One region of the Polaromonas vacuolata genome, then DNA from elsewhere that is predicted to be linked to it. Evidence: predicted binding sites of a transcription regulator. Region 1 holds the regulator's gene; each other region holds the start of a gene.
What was found. The regulator LexA, encoded in region 1, represses DNA repair genes until DNA is damaged. The targets are predictions, from matches to a motif close to ACTGTATNNNNATACAGT.
Positions count from the first base shown of each region.

Region 2: the regulator LexA is predicted to act here: its motif matches at 5,425-5,442, upstream of recA (recombinase RecA).
Region 3: the regulator LexA is predicted to act here: its motif matches at 3,969-3,986, upstream of HC248_RS09935 (DNA topoisomerase IV subunit B).

Region 1 is NZ_CP051461.1:1,775,259-1,782,580, reverse strand. Features, by position in the region: gene kdsB (3-deoxy-manno-octulosonate cytidylyltransferase) at 1-711, shown strand, start outside; gene adk (adenylate kinase) at 944-1,606, shown strand; gene HC248_RS08160 (asparaginase) at 1,706-2,656, opposite strand; gene lexA (transcriptional repressor LexA) at 2,955-3,671, shown strand; gene HC248_RS08150 (hypothetical protein) at 3,791-4,195, shown strand; gene HC248_RS08145 (D-2-hydroxyacid dehydrogenase family protein) at 4,254-5,267, shown strand; gene HC248_RS08140 (3-hydroxyacyl-CoA dehydrogenase) at 5,744-7,264, shown strand; gene HC248_RS08135 (oxepin-CoA hydrolase, alternative type) at 7,322-7,322, shown strand, end outside.
Region 2 is NZ_CP051461.1:3,784,427-3,791,748, reverse strand. Features, by position in the region: gene HC248_RS17245 (DNA topoisomerase III) at 1-1,853, shown strand, start outside; gene HC248_RS17240 (GNAT family N-acetyltransferase) at 1,915-2,442, opposite strand; gene HC248_RS17235 (sensor histidine kinase) at 2,504-3,967, opposite strand; gene HC248_RS17230 (response regulator) at 4,047-4,721, opposite strand; gene HC248_RS17225 (MarR family winged helix-turn-helix transcriptional regulator) at 4,847-5,347, opposite strand; gene recA (recombinase RecA) at 5,514-6,644, shown strand; gene recX (recombination regulator RecX) at 6,747-7,187, shown strand.
Region 3 is NZ_CP051461.1:2,179,400-2,186,721, reverse strand. Features, by position in the region: gene bamC (outer membrane protein assembly factor BamC) at 1-651, opposite strand, end outside; gene dapA (4-hydroxy-tetrahydrodipicolinate synthase) at 669-1,553, opposite strand; gene HC248_RS09945 (class I SAM-dependent methyltransferase) at 1,824-2,414, opposite strand; gene HC248_RS09940 (MFS transporter) at 2,580-3,851, opposite strand; gene HC248_RS09935 (DNA topoisomerase IV subunit B) at 4,032-6,002, shown strand; gene parC (DNA topoisomerase IV subunit A) at 6,243-7,322, shown strand, end outside.

The DNA of each region.
Region 1 (7,322 bases):
TTGCCCAACAAACCGCTGGCTGATTTAGGCGGCATACCAATGGTTGTGCGTGTCGCACAGCAAGCCCTTAAAAGCCAAGCCAGCGCGGTTGTTGTAGCGACCGACAGTCGCGAGGTAATAGAGCGCTGCACTGAGTTCTCCGTACGCAGTGTTTTGACACAAAGCAATCACCCCAGCGGCAGCGACCGTCTGGCTGAAGCTTGCATATTGCTAGGCTTAAAGGACAACGAAGTCGTCCTCAACGTTCAAGGCGATGAGCCTTTGATTGACCCTGACCTAATTAATTCGGTCGCCAGCTTGCTGGCCAATCGGCCTGATTGCGACATGAGCACGGCCGCCTATCCGATTGATAAATACGAAGATTTACTCAATCCCAATATTGTCAAAACCGTTTTAGATGCGCGGCAAACGGCACTTTATTTCAGCCGCTCGCCGATTCCTGCCGCGCGGGATTTTGGCGCTCAACCGTGGTGGACTGACAGCACTTTGCCAAGACCGTTGCGGCATGTGGGCTTATATGCTTACCGCGTCGGTTTCCTCAGGCTGTTTCCCAAGCTTGACCAAGCCCCTCTTGAACAACTGGAAGCGCTTGAGCAATTGCGCGCCTTGTGGCATGGCTATCGAATTGCCGTGCACATCAGTCAGGGAAATCCGGGTCCGGGTGTGGATACGCCCGAAGATTTAGCGCTGGCGCGGCAATATTTCTCCTGATTGTCGAGTCATCAAAACGCACTGAAAAAGCAGTAGCGACACCCCCGAAACGCTATGTAAGTTGACGCAAGGGCCTGCATGCTATCCTCTGGGTCGGACAAATGCTCGAACGGACCTGCCGTATCAGTCAAAAGCATGCATAGCGGCGCTGTAAAGCAACACCGAACTAACCGGCCGCCAATTGGAGAGCCGGGCGATAAATAACTGAAATAACAAAAATTCGAGGATATTAATGAGACTGATTTTGTTAGGTGCACCCGGTGCAGGCAAAGGTACGCAAGCGACTTTTATTTGCCATAAATACAAGATTCCCCAAATATCCACTGGTGATATGTTGCGTGCGGCGGTTAAAGCTGGAACACCGCTGGGCTTAGAAGCAAAAAAAATCATGGATGCCGGCGGTTTGGTCAGTGATGAATTGATCATTAATCTTGTGAAAGATCGCATCACTCATCTCGACTGCGAACAGGGATTTTTATTTGATGGTTTCCCACGCACTATTCCCCAAGCCGATGCAATGAAAGCGGCAGGCGTCAAGATCGATTACGTTTTGGAAATCGATGTCCCTTTTGAGGCCATCATCGAACGCATGAGTGGTCGCCGTTCACACGCCGCGTCAGGTAGAACCTACCACCTCAAGTACAACGCGCCAAAAGTTGAAGGACTGGACGATGTCACTGGTGAGCCACTGATACAGCGCGCCGACGACAAAGAAGAAACCGTGCGCACCCGGCTTGAGGTGTATGACGCACAGACTCGACCACTGGTCGACTATTACGCAAAATGGGCCGAGCAATCCTCAACTGATGCGCCGGCTTACCGCGTCATCAGCGGTATGGGCAGTGTCGAAGACATCACCAGCAGGGCATTCATGGCGCTTGAAGCTAAAGCCTAAAAATTAGCTTTAGCAGCAAATAGCGCAATAAAAACCGCCGCGGTCGCAACACCGTGGCGGTTTTTTTATGTTCGCCGCAAAATCGCTGTCTGTTGCGTTTTAGCTCAGCAGGCGTAACCAGAGTTCTATCCTGGCTTTTACTGGACTCAGGCCGTGCGAGTCTTCCAGCGCATCATCGGCTCTCGCCAGAACCCGACCATTCACACAGCGCGTTGCTCGCATGATCAATACGCCCTGATCCCGGGCATTCAGCAAAGCCGCTTCCAACGCATGGTGTATGGTTCCATTACCAGTGCCAGCAATCACCAGTCCAGCCACACCAAGCTGACACAAAGCCTGCACCAATAGACCATCGGCACCGGTGTAATTCATCAAAATTTCAATTCTGGGCCAGACGCTAGTTAAAGCTGCTGCGCTGATATTTTCTCTCAACGCGGTGCTGTTACTACGCTGGCTTAAAGGCCAAGCGCGCAGCTGCCGCACAGCGCCCTCCTCTACATAGCCCAGCGGCCCAGCATCGCCAGAACTAAAGGCGTCGAGCTGGTAGGTATGTACTTTTTGCACCTCTAATGCACTGTGGACCACACCGGAACAAACCACCATGACGCCAAACGCACCCGTGTGCAGTGCAACTGACGCAGCGTCGAGCACATTTTGCGGTCCATCAGGCGCTAAAGAGCTAGCCGGACGCATGGCGCATGTCATAACTACCGGCTTACCTGGATTGAGGAGAACTTGAAGAAAGTAAGCGGTCTCCTCAAGCGTATCGGTTCCGTGGGTGATAACAATACCGTCAACAGTCGAATCATCCAAGTAGTGCTGAATCCGATCCGCCAGCTTGGCCCAAACCGTAAAACTCATGTCCTTGCTGTCGAGTTGGGCGACCTGTTCTGTGTGTATGTTGGCAAGGCTGCTCAAACTTGGAATCGCTTGCACCAATTGATCTACACCGAGTTCTGCTGCTGTGTAGCCAATGTTGTCCGAACTACTAGCCGCCGTGCCCGCGATAGTGCCGCCGGTGCCCAAGATGACGATTTTCTTTGTCTGCATGGTGAATTAACTTGCTTTTAAAAAAGAACTGGATAAAAATACAGCTACTGTTTATTAAAACAGTCCTGTAAGCGAATGGAAGAATAACAACTGACTGGATGAACACAAATTTGATTTTTCAATTGTGTGCGAATTGGCAATCCAAGCACTTTAGTGCCAAGTAACTAATCGCAATAGTTCAATCATTGTTACTGCCAGCATTTTTAATCCTTTTGCCCGCAGCTTTTTGCCAGAGACATGACATTCGTAAGACCGTATTTACTGCCCACAACGCCAATATCGCCTAGGAGTTAGCACCATGAATACTTTCAACAAGCTCAGCAACATGAGCACAAACTCGGTCACGGTCAGCCCAAAGCTCACAGCGCGTCAGCAGCAAATTCTCGAACTGATTAAAGCCGCTATCGCCAACACAGGCGCGCCTCCCACGCGAGCAGAAATCGCCGTTACGCTCGGATTTAAATCCGCTAACGCCGCCGAAGAACATCTTCAAGCCTTGGCCCGCAAAGGGGTCATAGATCTGATCAGTGGTACATCTCGTGGCATCCGCTTGCGCGGAGACACCCTGCGCTCAGTCAATGAGTCGCGCATGCAGCAATTTACTCTCCCACTGCAAAGCTTGGCCCAGATGGTGTTGCCGCTAATAGGTCGTGTGGCTGCTGGCAGCCCCATACTGGCACAAGAGCATATTGAACAGACCTATCACCTTGAAAGCAGTCTGTTCGCCAAACAACCCGACTACCTCCTTAAAGTGCGCGGCATGAGTATGCGAGACGTCGGCATCTTGGATGGTGATTTACTGGCGGTCAAACAGGCTAAAGAAGCGGTTAACGGTCAAATTGTCGTGGCCCGTATTGGCGATGAAGTCACAGTCAAACGCTTTCGCCGTACCAAAGGAATGATTGAGCTGCTGCCAGAAAATCCCGATTTTCAAATCATAGTTGTGCAGCCAGGCGAGTCTTTCGAAATCGAAGGCTTGGCAGTTGGACTAATACGCAGCAGCGTTTTCATGTAAAAAATGGTACTGCAACAGGTGGTGGGCGTTTGGTCAGTCAATGATCAACACCCTGCAGCAGTGGCCTTGGCGTCTTTAAAAATCCTACCTATGTAAACCTCTTGATAAGGAAGTTCATCATGGGAATTCTCAGTTTTTCATTTCGTCTTGCCTTTATGCCGCAACTATCATCTTTGATAGCTGCGTCCAGCTCAGCCAACCTCGAATCGTTGGAAATTCATAAACACACCAAATCATTGGTGGCGAGCTCCAACAGTCAACTTTTGCGGGAATCTTCAAAAGAGATCAAGCCAGCTTATCATGCACCAATAACTTTTGAGCCGGTAGCAAGCGGGCAAAGCATTGTTTGCGGCAACACAACTAAGCAAAGCCGACTGAAAATAGTCCGCTTGCTTGAACCCGGCGATAGCGCCTCATGCGCAGGACGCATGCTGATATCTGGAAGAATGGCAGATGTCTGCGCCGAACTAGATCGAATGGAGAAACGCAGTGCAGGTCATAGACAAAAACTCTTGGTCAATTAATTACGTTATGGCACTTGTGTGAAACAAAGGATCAAAGAGTTGCAGGCACAATATAGTGATGAATATAGTGATACTGGACGATTATCAAGATGCAGTTCGTAAATTAGACTGCGCCGCAAAACTCGATGCTTTCCCTGCCAAGGTCTACACCAACACCATCAAAGGCATTGGTCAATTGTCGGTCAGGCTCAAGGATGCTGATGTCATAGTGTTGATTCGGGAACGCACTCAACTCAATCGACAGCTAATCGAAAAGTTACCGAAACTTAAAATGATTGCTCAGACCGGCAAACTGGGCAGTCACGTTGATATTGCAGCCTGCACAGAACGTGGCATAGCCGTGTCTGAAGGCACAGGCTCACCTACAGCAGCCGCAGAACTAACCTGGGCATTGATCATGGCTGCGATGCGCCGCCTGCCGCATTACATTTCAAACCTCAAACATGGTGCTTGGCAGCAAGCGGGACTTAAGGCTGCGTCAATGCCAACTAATTTCGGCATAGGTTCAACCCTTAAGGGCAAAACACTGGGGATTTGGAGTTACGGCAAAATCGGCCAACTCGTAGCTGGGTATGGCCGTGCATTTGGGATGCGCGTTGTTGTCTGGGGCAGTGAATCCACGCGCGCGCGCGCTCAGGACGACGGCTTTGAAGTTGCTGCAACAAAAGCTGAATTTTTTGAGCAATGTGATGTGCTAAGCCTACATCTGCGTCTGAGCAATGAAACCCGCGCCATCATCAAACTAGAAGACCTCTCGCTGATGAAATCAACTGCTTTGCTAGTGAACACCTCACGTGCTGAGCTCATAGAAGCCGAGAGTTTGATTTCCGCACTCAATCGAGGACGTCCAGGTCTTGCTGCTGTCGACGTATTTGAGACCGAACCCATCATGCAAGGCCACGCATTACTGAGGCTAGAAAATTGCATTTGCACGCCTCACATAGGCTACGTGGAGCAAGACAGCTACGAAATGTACTTTAGCTCTGCATTTGATAATGTGCTTAATTTCATCAATGGCAAGCCGACCAACATCGTTAACCCCAGTGCCCTGCAAGTCCAGCGCTTAAGTTGAGTTGACATTAGATTCAAAATTCATTTTTCGCAAGCGCAGATACGCGCCAAACTAAGCCTTATGTGATCCTAAGCGCAGCATTCAAGTACTCACAAAACTAGCGTTTTTGATGTGTCATCCTTAAGCGTTTGCGACAGACACCAAAAAATCAGACAACATTTTTATGAGTTAGCCATTTTGGTGGCTGTAAACGCTATTTACCGCTATCAATAGCTATCAAGGGCTTTTGAGACTTATTAGTGCTGCAATTTAGCGAATCGTTTGAGACCGACACACTTCGCCCGATTAGGTCAAATACGGCCTCGAAAATCAAAACAAATGCATCTGTAATATCTCTGGCGAATAGCCTTACTTGAAATTACTACGCGCAGAATTTTGCGCTGCAAGTGCATGGAAATAGTGTGCTTTTTGCCCGTAGTTGCTTAAATCACTTTTCTCTGACACCGCGCATCGAATGCTACGCAATAATACATTTCATGAAACCAATTTTTAAAACTACAGGAATCGTTGGCGCTGGCGCCATGGGGCGCGGAATTGCGCAAATAGCTGCTCAAAGTGGCAGCATTGTCAAACTCTTTGACATGCAGCCCCAAGCCAGCACCAAGGCCAAAGCGGCACTCGCCGATCAGTGGGACAAATTGCTGGCGAAAGACAGAATAACGTTAGAGACAGCTCAGGCCAATAAAGAGCGGGTAGTGTGTGTGGAAAACCTGTTCGACCTGTCTGACTGTGACCTAATTATTGAGGCTGTGGTCGAACGTCTAGATGTCAAACAGTCACTGTTCACTGAGCTCGAGGCACTGGTATCTGAAGAAACCGTTTTTGCTAGCAATACATCTTCTCTCTCGATCACCGCTATTGCTTCTGTATTGAAGTGTCCAGAACGCTTTGCCGGTTTTCACTTTTTTAACCCAGTCCCGTTGATGAAAGTGGTAGAAGTCATTGCCGGCATTCGCACAGACGCTGATGTTTGCCACAAACTTTCAGACTACGCGCGTCAAATCGGACACACGGCCGTATTAGCACAGGACACACCGGGCTTTATCGTCAACCATGCCGGACGAGGCTACGGCACAGAAGCGCTACGAATCATCAGCGAAGGCATTGCAGACTTCGCCACCATAGACCGCATTTTGCGCGACCAACTAGGTTTTAAACTCGGCCCCTTCGAGCTAATGGATCTGACCGCACTAGACGTCTCGCATCCGGTTATGGAAGCGATTTACAAACAATATTACGAGGAAGCGCGCTACCGCCCTAGCGTCATCACCGCACAGCGCTTGGCCGGCGGATTGCTGGGTAAAAAAAGCGGTGCTGGTTTTTACGCTTATGTGGACGGTGTTATGCAAGTGCCGACTGAAGCTGCGGTGCCTGAAGTATTGGTTATGCCGCCAGTATGGGTCTCGCCGCGGGCGTCACGTCGCTCAGAGTTGTTGCAATTATTAAAAAATCTCGGCGCAGTTATAGAGACCGGCGCCTCAGCCTCTCCTCAAGCCCTGATGCTGGTCGCACCACTAGGCTTTGACATCACCACGGTAGCGGTGGTCGAACGGCTAGACCCGGCGCGCACCATAGGTATTGACATGCTGATGGACGATGCCACAACCAAGCGCCGTGTACTCGCTACCAATCCTGCGACCCGCATAGACATGCGCGATGCTGCGCACGCATTGTTTGCACGCGATGGCAAAGCCGTCAGCGTGATACGCGACAGCGGTGGCTTTGTGAGTCAACGCGTAGTGGCCACCATCATTAATATCGCCAGCGATATATGCCAGCAAGGCATTTGCAGCCCCAAAGATTTAGAGCTTGCAGTCACGCTAGGCTTGGGCTATCCAGCCGGCCCGCTGGCCATGGGTGACCGTTACGGACCCACCAATATTTTAGAAGTGCTGTTTAATATGCAGACCGTCTATGGTGATCAGCGCTATCGTCCCTCGCCGTGGCTGCGCCGCCGTGGTGCTATCGGCCTAAGCCTGACGCATGTTGAGAGCTGATATGCAAAAACTTAGTAGCCACTTCAGTCCAGACTGTCAAACACGGAGCACCCCTTAA
Region 2 (7,322 bases), 1.8 Mb from region 1:
CCTTAAACAACGGCTATCTGCGCCAGAACAAACGCATTTTTGACAACGCCAAGGTCAGTGATCACTTTGCGATTATTCCCACGCTGCAAGCGCCTAGTGGCTTGAGCGATGTGGAACAAAAACTCTACGACTTGGTGGTGCGCCGCTTTATGGCGGTGTTTTTCCCGAGTGCTGAACACTTGGTGACCACGCGTATTTCGGTGGCCGCCGGCCACAGCTTTAAAACCGAGGGCAAGGTGTTGGTCAAGCCCGGCTGGTTGGCGATTTACGGTAAAGAAGTTCAAGACGAAAGCAGCGACGAAAAAGACAGCAAAACCTTGGTGCCAGTTAAACCCGGCGAGCAAGTTGCAGTTGACAGTGTTGACGCTAAAGGTCTTAAAACCCGACCACCCGCACGCTATAACGAAGCCACCTTACTCGCCGCCATGGTGGGTGCAGGTAAAACCATAGATGACGACGAATTGCGTCACGCAATGCAGGAAAAAGGCTTGGGCACGCCAGCTACCCGCGCGGCCACGATCGAGGGTTTGATTGCTGAGAAATATATGCTGCGCGACGGCCGTGATTTGATTCCCACTGCCAAAGCTTTTCAGCTCATGACGCTGCTGCGCGGCCTTGATGTGCAAGAACTCTCGAAGGCCGAATTAACCGGTGAGTGGGAATTCAAACTCTCACAAATGGAGCACGGAAAACTCAGCCGCGAAACCTTTATGGCCGAGATCGCCGCCATGACAGAGCGCATGGTGGCCAAGGCCAAGGGCTACGACAAAGACAGCATTCCGGGCGACTACGCCACGCTTGCAACGCCGTGTCCGAATTGCGCTGGCGTGGTCAAGGAAAACTATCGGCGCTACACCTGTGTCGGCCACAAGGGTGATGATGGCTGCGGTTTTTCGTTTGGCAAAACACCGGCGGGAAGAACGTTTGAAACCGTCGAGGTAGAGCAATTTTTACGCGATAAAAAGATCGGTCCACTTGAAGGTTTTAGATCTAAAGCCGGTTGGCCTTTCACCGCTGAGATGGTGATTAAGTTCGACGAAGAAACCAAAAACTACAAACTTGAATTTGATTTTGGCGATGACAAAAACGCCGAGTCAGGCGAGATTGTGGAGCTCGGTGAACAGCAAAGTTTGGGCAAATGTCCTATCTGCGGTTCAGCTGTTTTTGAACATGGTAAAAATTATATTTGTGAAAAATCCGTGCCGACCAATGCGCAGCCAACACCAAGCTGCACGTTTAAAACCGGACAGGTAATTTTGCAGCAACCGATTGAGCGCGAGCAAATGGTTAAGCTGCTGGAAACTGGTAAGACCGATTTGTTAGATAAGTTTGTTTCCATGCGCACGCGCCGCGCCTTCAAGGCTATGCTGTCTTGGGATGCTGTGGCGGTTAAAGTTAATTTTGAATTTGCGCCGTCTAAATTTCCGCCGCGTAAACCGGCATCCGCTAAAACCGGGCCGGCTACGATTAAAACGCCGTTTGGCAAAGTCGTTGCGGTTAAAACGGCTGGCGCGACTAAACCGGCAGCGAAAAAAGTAGCCGCAAAAAAAGTGGCTGTTAAAAAAGTCGCTGCGGTGAAAACTGCAAAACCCAAAGTGGCGCGCGTGGCGACGCCAGGCGCAGGTCTGACGCCAAGTTCGGCATTGGCGGCGGTGATTGGCCAAGAGCCGGTGGCGCGCACGCAAGTGATTAAAAAACTTTGGGATTACATCAAAGCAGAAAACCTGCAAGACGCGACGAATAAACGCGCCATCAATGCGGATGAGAAACTGCTGGCAGTGTTTGGTAAACCGCAGGTCACTATGTTTGAGTTAGCTGGAATTGTGGGCAAGCATTTGACTAAGCAGGAATAACCGGGCGCGAGGCGCGGCGCTGCGTATGCGCTGTAAAAGCGCTGCCTAACTGTTTGACGGCCTATTTGCTTAGGTCTAGAGACATATGTATTTTGTCAAAGCTTTGGCCATTAATGCGAATCGCATCTAACTCTGTGCCAAAGGCTTTGAAGCCGCATTTTTCATAGAGTGCCAGTGCTTTGTGATTGCTGCTGGTAACTGTCAGCAGCAGCCGCGCAAGAGCGCTTAGCTCGGCCTGCAGCACCACTGTTTTGACCAAGGCTTGGCCTATGCCTTGTCCGCTGTATTCGGGCGCTACATACATGCTCACCAGCGCGGCTTTGTGGCGATTTTTAAGCCGCGTCTCCGCGCTCATTCCGACCATGCCGACTATCTGCGCACCGACAAATCCGCCCCAGAGTTTTTCGTATTCGCTGGTTGCTAGTCGGGCTAATGTGGCACTCATGGGTTTGAGATTTTCTTCTTCAAAACTAGAGGTAAAAGCGGATGCGTTTTCGCGCAATGCGCGCAGCCTAAAGGCGCGGTAGTCGGCGGCATCGGTCACTTCTAGCGCGCGAATGCGGGTCTCTTTTATATCGATTTTTATCATTTATGAAATTGAAAATAGCTGCTGATTACGACGGCGCCCATCATGTCGCCCATCGCGTTGCCTAATACGTGCGTCGCATCCGCAAACCAATAAACCGCAGCGTAAAACGTGTGCCTGGCAGGCTGTTGTGGCCGCTGAGGTTGGCGTCCTCTACGCTGATGCTGGCGTCGTGTTGGTTGGCGATTTCTTGCACGATAGCAAGGCCTAAACCAGAACCATCAACGTTGGTGCCGAGCGCGCGGTAAAAGGGTTGAAACACCAGATCACGTTCAGACTCTGGAATCCCAGGGCCTGAGTCTTCGACGATGAGCATCAACACGCCGCCGTATTGGTCGGTCAGAATTTTCAACGTGATTTGACCGTTTTCTGGCGTGTAGTTAATCGCGTTATCTAAGAGGTTTCGCACCATCTCTTTGATCAAGGTGGGGTTAGCTTCTAGCTCTGTGGGTTGCTCGCCTGCAGCTGGGCCTTCGTAGCCGAGATCAATTCTTTTCTCCAATGCGCGTGGTACTGAGTCGGACATCACCTCGGCCGCCAGCTGCACCAGATCCACACGTTGCTTGGCCAAGTTGCGACCCGTGCTTTCGGCCCTTGCCAAGGCCAGTAGTTGGTTCACGGTATGGGTGGCGCGTACGCTGGCTTGGCCGATTTGTTTGAGTGACTTTTTGAGCTCGTCCGCATCGGTTTCGCGTTGCGCCATGTCGGCCTGCATACGCAGGCCTGCGAGTGGTGTTTTGAGCTGATGTGCGGCATCGGCCAGAAAGCGTTTTTGGGTGTTGAGCGAGATTTTTAAACGGCTGAGTAAATCGTTAACCGATGAGACCAGTGGCGCGACTTCTTCGGGCACCTCCGTGTCGTCAAGTGGGCTCATGTCGTCGGACTTTCGCGCGCGTATGCGTCTTTCCAATTCGGCCAGCGGCTTAATGCCGCGCACCAATGCCAGCCAAACCAGTAGCACGGCTAGCGGCAGCGTTACGAACTGCGGCACCATAGTGCCTTTGACGATTTCGGTGGCCAGTGTTTTGCGTTTGCCTAGCGTTTCAGCGACTTGTACCAGCACTAATGCAGTGTTGCTGTCGGCAGCTGCGGAGTCGATCAGATCGCGCTTAAGCCATGCATAGGCGACACGCACGGGCACGCCCTGAATGTTGTCCTCGCGCAGCAGCACTTCGCCATCCACTATCTTGTCGTCAAGCGGTGGACTCGCTAGATCACGCTCGCCGCTGATGTATTGACCGTTCTGGCCCAGCACTTGGTAGTAAATCTGGTCAGAGTCGTCGGCATGCATTACTTCGCGTGCGGGTGTGGTCAGATTAAATTGCAGTTGACCGTTTTTGACTATGACTAGCTTTGCCAAAACCTGTACGTCGTTCTCAAGCGCTCTATCAAAAGGCTTGCCGGCGATGTTTTGCGCCACCAACCAAGTCAGCGCCATGCTGATGGGCCAAAGCAGCAATAAGGGCGTGAGCATCCAATCCAAAATCTCGCCAAATAAGCTACGCCGCTCGCGTTGGAAAAGTCTCATAGCTTGTTATTTACCGTCTTGTGCGCAGCGTGGCTGGTGCAGGTTTGCGTGGGCGTTGAGAACGCCATGGCGTGAATCATTAACCGGGAATTTTCTCAAGGCAATAACCTAAACCGCGAACAGTTGCAATGCGTATCGGGCCTTTTTCAATCTTTTTACGGAGCCGGTGAATGTAGACTTCGATCGCGTTGTTGCTGACCTCCTCGCCCCATTCGCACAGGCGCTCGACCAACTGATCTTTGCTAACTAAACGGCCAGCGCGCTGTAGCAGCACCTCGAGTAAGCCCAGTTCACGTGCTGAGAGTTCTAGCATTTGTCCGTCTATGGTGGCGACGCGGCCAGCTTGGTCATACACCAGTGGGCCGTGCTTGATGGTGCTGCTTGCGCCGCCCATGCCGCGGCGAATCAGCGCGCGCACTCTGGCTTCGAGTTCTTGCAGTGAAAAGGGCTTGGCCATGTAGTCGTCAGCGCCGTAGTCCAGGCCTTTGACGCGCTCTTCTACGCTGTCGGCGGCCGTGAGAATGAGCACCGGTAACGCTGAGCCGCGCGCCCGCAAGCGCTTGAGCACTTCGAGTCCGTGCATGCGCGGCAGTCCTAGATCGAGGATTAATAAATCAAACTCAGTATTCGTCAGCAAAGCGGCATCAGCCTCGGTGCCACTAGCGACATGGTCGACGGCTGCACCAGACGCACGCAGAGTACGCAACAAGCCATCGGCTAGAACTTGGTCATCTTCGGCAATCAAAATTCGCATGTTTGTCCTCCGTGAACCGACCCCACTGTGCTGGTGCTGGCTGGCGTGTTGATATATTTACTTACAAATTTTAGGCTATTGTTCAGTCGCGCTATTTTGACGCTTTTCTTCGGTGGTTTTTAAAACTAATCTTGCGCACCCGCATAGGCCTCCAGACCGAGAGCTACCACGGTGGCTACGTCTTGACCAACCGCTTGGCGAAACTCCTCCTCGGCTTGTTCCACTGCCCGCTGGAAGGCCTTTAGCCAGAGCTGACCGGTGTCGGTAAAACGCACTTGGCGCGCCCGCTTGTCGTGCGGATCATTCTCGCGTGTTACCAAGCCCCAGGCTTCGCATTGATCGACCAGTTCAGCCATGGCTTGTTTGCTCATGCCGGCACTCGCCGCTAAATCGGTTAGCCGCGAGCCTGTCACCGCCAGATGTCGGGTGATGTGTATATGGGCCGCCCCGACTTGGTTGCGCGCGGCTAAATTGGCCAGCGCCAACGGCACCTCTACATTGCGTGCCATCAGCCACAGGACGCGCTCGTCAAAACGGCGCATGGACTGACCCAGCAGACGGCCTAAATGCGTGAGACGCCAACTGTCACCCGGGTGTGTTGTCGGACTGGTTATAGAAGTTTGCATGGCTTCATGGTAGCAAAATATAGACAGGTAAACTGACTAAAAATAGGGTTTACTTATTGGTATGTCAGCCATAAAGTACTGGTTATGTATCCAGCATGTTGTTAACGCCAGTAACGTCAAACAAATGCTCAACTTTTTAAATTATTGACCTACCCAGGAGTTTTTTATGGACTTGCCAAATAAAGCCAACCCCGCCTTGAACACAGAAAAAGCCAAGGCCTTGCAGGCCGCATTGGCACAGATTGAGAAACAGTTTGGCAAGGGCACCATCATGAAGTTGGGTGCTGGAGAGGTGATCGAAGACATTCAAGTTGTCTCCACCGGCTCCCTAGGCCTAGACATCGCACTCGGTGTTGGCGGCTTGCCGCGCGGCCGGGTGGTCGAAATCTACGGCCCTGAGTCCTCGGGTAAAACGACATTGACTTTGCAAGTGATTGCCGAGATGCAAAAGCTGGGCGGCACCTGTGCTTTTGTCGATGCCGAGCATGCTCTGGACATTCAGTACGCGCAAAAGCTAGGCGTTAATCTGCAAGAGTTGCTGATCAGTCAGCCCGATACCGGTGAGCAAGCGCTGGAAATCGTTGATGCTTTGACTCGCTCCGGCGCAGTTGACTTGATCGTGATTGACTCGGTCGCCGCGCTCACGCCCAAGGCCGAACTCGAAGGTGAGATGGGTGACTCGTTGCCCGGTCTGCAGGCTAGATTGATGAGCCAGGCGCTGCGTAAACTCACTGCGACCATCAAAAAAGCCAATTGCATGGTGATTTTTATCAATCAAATTCGCATGAAAATTGGTGTCATGTTTGGCTCACCCGAGACGACGACAGGCGGCAACGCGCTGAAGTTTTACGCGTCGGTACGCTTAGACATACGCCGCATTGGTTCGATCAAAAAGGGCGAAGAAATCATAGGCAACGAGACGCGTGTCAAAGTGGTCAAAAACAAGGTTGCCTCACCTTTTAAAACGGCGGAGTTTGACATTCTTTACGGTGAAGGCATTAGCCGCTTGGGCGAAGTGTTAGACCTAGGCGTGGCTGGCCATATTGTTGAAAAAGCCGGTGCTTGGTATGCCTACAACGGTGAAAAAATCGGCCAAGGGCGGGACAATTCGCGTGAATTTCTCAAGGAAAATCCAGCGTTGGCGATGGAAATCGAAAACAAGGTGCGTGAGTCACTCGGCATTCCTTTGATACAGCCGGGCCAAGGCGGTGCGGATAAGTCTGCGGATAAGCCAGCTAAAGCCGAGAAAGCAGAAAAAGCCGAGAAGATAGACAAGGCGCCCAAGGCTGCGGCTTGACACCAAGGCTTTGCGGAGTGAGTGATGTTTAAGCCATCCGACGACGCCGTTCGCAGCAGTGCGGCGCGGACTCACTCGGACAAGCCGCGCAGCAAATCCGGCATGACGCTGTCACTCAAGGGTCGAGCCCTGCGTTACCTCAGCGCCAGAGAGCATTCGCGCAGCGAGCTTGAACGCAAGCTGGCGCCGCATGAAGAATCGCCAGGCCAGCTAGCCCAAGTGCTAGACGATTTGCAGGCCAAGGACTTCATCAGCGAGCAACGCGTGGCCGACTCGGTTGTACACCGTAAGGCAGCGCGTTTTGGCGCCGCAAGACTGCGTTACGAGTTGCAGTCCAAGGGACTGGGCGCTCAAGTGGTGACGGATGCGGTAGATGCGCTCAAGGCCAGTGAATTCGAGCGGGCCAGCCTGATCTGGCGCAAGAAGTTTGCAGTCCCCGGCATTGACGGCGCAGCGCGCGCCAAACAAGCGAGGTTTTTGGCCGGGCGCGGTTTTAGCGGGGATGTGATTCGGCGCGTGATTGCGCGGCTAGAAGAAGACTGAAAAGTAAGCTGAATTAGGCTTAAACAGCCAAGAGAAGATGTGAAAAGTAGGCCGATCCAAGCTTGCGAGAGTTGCGGTATTAACGGTTGATGCGGGTTTGCCAGCCCGCAATTACCGGTATCTTGTTAGCTATGC
Region 3 (7,322 bases), 400 kb from region 1:
TACGCCAGTCACTACTTCGACCAAGCCGCGGTGGCTGATATAAATTTCTGTACCACCGGCTGCATTGCGCTCTAGCCGGGTGCGAAATTTATCGCGCTCGCCGGTAGAGTACAGACTGTCAAAAACTTTACCGATTGCTTGGCGGATAAAGTCCTGCGGCAGCTTGGCGCGGTTTTCTGCATAGTCGGTCTCCATGATGCCGAGGTTTTCTTGGTCTAGCGTGAGCAAAAAGCCGTTCTCAAGCCAGAAATCACGCACTGGTGACCAGAGCTTATCGGCCGGGCGGTCTACGACCAACCAGCGCTGGTTGCCACTGCGCTCAATGCGCACATCACCAATACTCAGGGCAGCTAACGGTAGGACTTGCTTTACTTGATTAGCTTGCATGCCACTGGCTGTAATAGCTGCGCCTGGCACCACATAGCGGTTGTCTTTGGACAGCTGGGTTAAGTCAGGTGGTATTTCAAGCGAAGGTGCAGTGTTCTTGCCTTCGGTTTTGTAATCGACTTTTTGACCTTCCATCAGACTGCCCACACTGGTGCAGCCGCTCAGCACCAAGGCTGCGCAAACAAGTGTTAAAGACGGCGTTAGCGATTTTTTTGCTGACGCAAGCGAAGCGAGCAGATCGGTGCGAATTTTCAGAGTCTTCACTTGGGTTTCCTTAAAAATCAGATCAGGCCGCAAAGGCGTAAAGCGCCCTCGACGACGGCTTCGTTTTGTGTTTCTAACCGGGTCATAGGCAGGCGTAGCGCAGGGCCACAAAGACCCATACGGGCCATTGCCCATTTGACCGGTATCGGATTGGCTTCAACAAACAGTTGCTTATGCAGTGGCAATAACTGCAGCTGCAGCGCCATGGCACGTTTGACATCGCCGTTAACGGCTGCCATACACAACTCATGCATGAGGCGGGGTGCAACATTGGCTGTCACGCTGATATTGCCGCTGCCGCCGCACAGCATGAGAGCGACTGCTGTTGGGTCGTCGCCAGAGTAAATCGAGAAATCAGCTGGCGCCTCTTTGATTAACCACTGCGCACGCTCTATGTTGCCAGTGGCTTCTTTGATCCCGACTATGCCGGGTATTTGAGCCAATCGCAGCACGGTTGCGTGTGCCATATCGGCGACCGTGCGTCCGGGCACGTTGTACAGCACTATGGGTAAATCCCCTACGGCTTCTGCGATTGCCTTGAAGTGCAGGTATTGACCTTCTTGAGTGGGCTTGTTGTAGTAAGGCACGACTTGCAACTGGCAATCAGCGCCTACTTGTTTGGCAAATTTTGCCAAATCAATGGCTTCTGCCGTAGAGTTTGCACCGCAGCCAGCCATGATGGGTACGCGTTTGTCAGCTTGTTCGACGCAAACGCGGATGATTTCGCAGTGTTCTTCGACGCTGACGGTGGGTGACTCGCCGGTGGTGCCGACCGCGCCTATGCAGTCAGTGCCTTCGGCGATATGCCAGTCCACCAGTTTGCGCAGTGCGGGGTAATCCACGCTGCCGTCTTCATGCATGGGCGTTGCCAATGCAACAATGCTGCCAATAATGGGTTTCATGTCTTTGCTCAGGTTGTGGCTGGAGTCTGGATGTTGTCGCTGGTGTGTCCAGCAGACCGGCTCTTATAAACGCCAACTTAGATTCTAACCAGAGCTTAGCAGGCTTCTGAATTACTGCCGGAGCTAGCTACGTGCTGTGCTTGGGTCATTTGTCGCGTCAAATTGATGTTTGGCAACTCGCAAATGTTTGAGTTTGTTGGAGCTGTCGCTAGCTTTTTAACGGTTTGGCTTGAAATTTTCTGCAAGCAATGTCTGGCTTGCAGGCTCAAACTATTGGCCTAATTTGTAGCGAATCGGTACTTTGGTTTCTGACTCAGCCAGTACCGCTTGCCTGACGGCCGCAATGCGTTGAACAAAACGTTGGCCGTGACTTTGTGATGCATCTTCAAAGCCATCTTCAAAAGCCACGATTCGCAAGTCACGGCAGATGTCGAGTAACTCACCGCTGCGCAACAAAAAGTCGGCTCGGGATGGTTTGCCGACGCTGGCATTGCCATCGGTAAAAGTTTCGTAAATTAGCACTCCGCCTGGCGCCATGCTGTCCAAAATCTTGGGCATTAAGGCGCGCCAGAGGTAGTTGGTGACGATGACTGCGTCAAATTGACGCTGTCCCAACGGCCATGGATTATTTTCGATATCCGCTAGGACGGCTTCGCACGCGGGCAATGCTTGTTTGACGGCTTCAATGGCGGATTGCGAAATGTCGACGGCCACGATTAAACAGCCTTTACTGTCAAACCACCTCGCATGTCGGCCGTTACCGCAGGCCAGATCTAGCACGCTGGCGCCGGGCGTCACCAAATGTGACCAGCGCTGCACCCAAGCGGAGGCCGGCTCTGCGCCGTGTGGAATGGTGCTCATGCGTGTTCTATCTCTTTGCTGACTGGTTGTTGCGTGATTAAAAACATGACCAGACTTGATTGGCCATACGCAACATAAATTCTGGTCGAGTGTAAAGGCCAAACACAGCCAGAAGTGTCGCTAGCGCTAGCGTGTAAAGCGTGATTTGGAGTAATAACTTACGCGTCATGGTGCAACTACAGCAGCGCTTGCAAGTTCCGCAGGACGGCCGCGTTGAATCGGCGCTTCACGCACTGGTAGGTTAATCAGGCAGGCAAACACGCCTAAAACAATCGCCAAATACCAGACCAAGTCGTAGCTACCGGCCCGGTCGTAGACATAGCCGCCCAACCAAACACCCATGAATGAGCCAATTTGGTGGCTAAAAAAGATAAACCCGCTGAGCATTGACAGGTGTTGGATGCCAAAAATTTGTGCCACTGCCGCGTTGGTAGGCGGTACGGTTGAAAGCCACAGCAAACCCATCACAGTTGAGAAAATGTACACACTAGTGGCGGTGAGTGGAGCAAGTATGAACACCGTAATCACCACGGCGCGGGAAAAGTAAATCGTCGAGAGTATGGTTTTCTTCTGGATTTTCTGGCCCAACACGCCGGCGGTATAAGTGCCAAACACATTAAAAAGACCGATTAATGCCAGCGCGTAGCTAGCTACCTGCGGCGACAAGCCCTTGTCGCGCAAGTAACTTGGCATGTGCACACCAATAAACACCACCTGAAAACCGCAAACGAAGTAACCCGCCATGAGTAGCTGAAAGCTCGGGTATTTAAAGGCTTCTCGCAGCGCCTCGGCAATACTTTGTTCGCGCTTAGGCGCACTGTTGCCGCTGGCAAAGCCACCTTCGCGCAGACCTAGGGCCAGCGGCATGATGAGTAGCATCGACACGCTAAGCACCAGCAATGCCTGCTGCCAACCTAGATTGCTGATCAAAAAACCTTCAGTCGGCACCATTAGGAATTGACCAAATGAGCCAGCCGCTGCGGCCACACCCATGGCCCAGGAGCGTTTTTCAGCTGAAATATTGCGACCTATCACGCCGTAAATCACGGCATAAGTGGTACCGGCTTGGGCTGCACCGATTAAAACACCAGTGGTCAAGGTGAAAATCAAGCCGGTTGGCGACAACGCCATGCCAGCCAAGCCTAGCGCGTAGAGCACGGCACCTGTCAAAATTACTTTAAAGGCGCCAAAACGGTCGGCCGCCATGCCGGCAAAAATGCCAAATACGCCCCAAGACAGATTTTGTATGGCGATCGCAAAAGAAAACGTCTCGCGGGTCCATCCCATCGCTTGCGTAATCGGTTGCAGCCACAGTCCAAAGCCGTGACGCACGCCCATGGAGAGCGTGACAATCGCCGCACCACACAAAAGCACTTGAAAAGTCGAGAGTTTTTTGTTTGCACCGCTTATAGGGGCGCTAGTTATTGTTTTGGACATGTAGCCGACTTTAAACAAAAGTTCAATATTGTGTGTAGCGCGCGTTTGCTTTGTATTACAGCGCAGCAGACGTAATGATCCTAACGGGCAAGTTATAGTAGAGAAAATTATTTTTATACTGTGTATTCATCCAGCAGGTGAAAAGACCGCGATTACACTCAAGCCAAATTTTCAAAAGCCATGGCCGTCAAACTAACCCCCGAATATTCCGAAAACTCGATACGCGTGCTCAAGGGCTTAGAGCCTGTCAAGCAGCGTCCGGGCATGTATACCCGCACCGATAACCCACTGCACATCATCCAAGAAGTGCTGGATAACTCCGCCGATGAGGCCTTAGCTGGCCACGGCAAAAAAATCCGCGTCACCTTGCATCTCGACAGCTCAGTCAGCGTAGAAGACGATGGCCGCGGCATCCCGTTTGGTATGCACCCAGAAGAAAAAGCGCCGGTTGTTGAGCTGGTTTTTACCCGCTTGCATGCTGGCGGTAAATTCGATAAAGGCAAGGGCGGTGCCTACAGTTTTTCTGGTGGTCTGCATGGCGTGGGTGTGAGCGTGACGAATGCTTTATCTACCCGACTTGAAGTCGTGTCATACCGTGAAGGCAAGGTCGCTCGACTGGTGTTTTCTGGCGGCGACGTGATTGAGCCGCTGGAAATACGCCCGGCGCAAGACGGTGAGCGCCGCTCCGGCACCGTGGTGCGCGCTTGGCCAGACACCAAATATTTTGAGTCCCCGGTGCTGCCACTGGCCGAGCTGACGCATTTGCTGCGCAGCAAAGCCGTACTGATGCCCGGCGTGACGGTGACTTTGATCAACGAAAAAACCAAAGACACGCAAGTTTGGTTATACAAAGGCGGTCTGCACGACTACCTGATGCAAACCCTCAACGGTGAGTTAGTCATACCCATGTTCGAGAACGAAGGATTTGCTGACGGCGCGCATGAGAGTTTTGCCGAAGGCGAGGGCGCTGGTTGGTGTGTTGCCTTTACCGAAGACGGCCAACCCGTGCGTGAGAGCTATGTCAACTTAATCCCCACTAGCGCTGGCGGCACACATGAAAGTGGCTTACGCGACGGTTTGTTTACCGCCGTTAAAAGCTTCATCGATTTACACAGTCTGCTACCCAAGGGCGTCAAGCTCTTGCCCGAGGATGTGTTTGCGCGCGCCAGCTATGTGCTATCGGCTAAGGTTTTAGATCCGCAGTTCCAAGGTCAAATTAAGGAGCGGCTTAATTCCCGTGATGCCGTGCGTTTGGTGTCTAGCTTTGTACGCCCAACCTTGGAGCTGTGGCTGAACCAGCATGTGGACTACGGCAAAAAATTGGCTGAACTGGCGATTCGCGCTGCCCAGACACGGCAAAAAGCCGGTCAAAAAGTTGAAAAACGCAAGGGCTCTGGCGTGGCCGTTTTGCCCGGCAAGTTGACTGATTGCGAGAGCAAAGATTTAGCCCATAACGAAGTTTTTTTAGTCGAGGGTGACTCCGCCGGCGGCAGCGCCAAGATGGGTCGCGATAAGGAAAGTCAAGCCATATTGCCGCTGCGTGGCAAGGTACTCAATACCTGGGAAGTTGAGCGCGACCGACTTTTTGCCAATACCGAGATTCACGATATTGCGGTGGCGATTGGCGTGGATCCGCACGGTCCCTTGGATTCGCCCGATTTAAGCGGTTTGCGTTACGGAAAAATTTGCATACTCAGTGATGCGGACGTTGATGGCTCACATATTCAAGTCTTGCTGCTAACTTTGTTCTTTAGGCATTTTCCAAAGCTGATAGAAACCGGACATGTATTCGTCGCCCGACCGCCGCTGTTTCGCGTCGATGCGCCGGCGCGCGGTAAAAAGCCGGCGTCTAAAGCTTATGCGCTGGATGACGGTGAACTCAAAGCGATTCTCGACAAACTGCGCAAAGAAGGCGTGAAAGAAAACGCCTGGACTATCAGCCGCTTTAAAGGTTTGGGCGAGATGAATGCCGGCCAGTTATGGGAGACCACACTCAACCCCGATACGCGCCGCTTGTTACCGGTTCAACTTGGAAATCAAAGCTTTTTGCAGACTGAGGAATTGATCACCAAACTCATGGGCAAGGGTGAAGCCGCCTCTCGACGCGAACTGATGGAGTTGCATGGTGATGCGGTTGATATTGACGTTTAGGTTCTACGTTTGAGTTGTACGGTTTAGTTAAACGATTGAGACAGACGCTTGAAATTTTCTCTCGTAACCCGCTTTGTTTTTTGAAGTTTGCTCGGGTCAACTTTTCAATATCCTTCGCCCCCAAAGCATCTGCATCTTCACTTGCTTCTTAATTGCGATAAGCGCGAGATGCAACGTTTGATATAGCGCCGCCCAAGGCAACACATTTTTAATTTATTTTTATAGCCGCTAAACACCGCCATGGATGATCTTTTTACATTAGAAGCCGAACCGGCTCAACCTGAATCCGCTGACCAAGACTCACTGGCCGCTTACGCCCAGCGCGCGTATTTGGAATATGCGCTCAGCGTCGTCAAAGGCCGGGCTTTACCCGATGCCTGTGATGGCCAAAAGCCGGTGCAGCGCCGAATTCTCTACAGCATGGCGCGCATGGGTTTGAGTTTTGGTGGAGCTAATGGCGCCAGTGGTGCCAAGCCAGTGAAATGCGCCCGTGTGGTGGGCGATGTGCTGGGCCGCTTTCACCCGCATGGTGACCAAGCCGCTTACGATGCACTGGTGCGCATGGCGCAGGATTTCTCACAGCGCTATCCGCTTATTGACGGTCAGGGCAACTTCGGCTCGCGCGACGGTGATGGTGCGGCTGCCATGCGCTACACCGAGGCGCGGCTGTCCCGCATCACCAGCTTGTTGATGGACGAGATTGACGAAGGCACGGTCGACTTCATCCCCAATTACGACGGCTCGACTCAAGAACCAAGTCAGTTGCCTGCACGCTTGCCGTTTAGCTTGCTCAATGGCGCCAGCGGCATTGCGGTTGGTCTGGCCACCGAGATACCTAGCCACAATTTGCGTGAGGTCGCTGATGCCTGCGTAGCATTGATTAAAAATCCCAATCTACCTGATGCAGAGCTCTATGCCATAGTGGCTGGCCCAGACTATCCGGGTGGCGCGCAAATCATCTCGACAACGGCTGATATTGCCTCGGCCTACAGCACTGGCCGGGGTTCGCTCAAAGTGCGTGCGCGTTGGAAAATTGAAGAACTTGCACGCGGTCAGTGGCAGTTAGTGGTGCAGGAATTACCACCTGGTGTGAGTACCCAGCGCGTGCTCGAAGAGATTGAAGAAATCACCAACCCTAAAATCAAAGCCGGCAAAAAAGCCTTGAGCGTGGACCAAGTGCAGCTCAAGCAAACTATTTTGTCGGTGCTAGATGTGGTGCGTGACGAGTCTGGCAAAGAAGCCGCTGTGCGCTTGGTGTTCGAACCCAAGACCAGCCGCACATCGCAGTCTGAGTTAATCACCAGCTTGCTGGCACACACC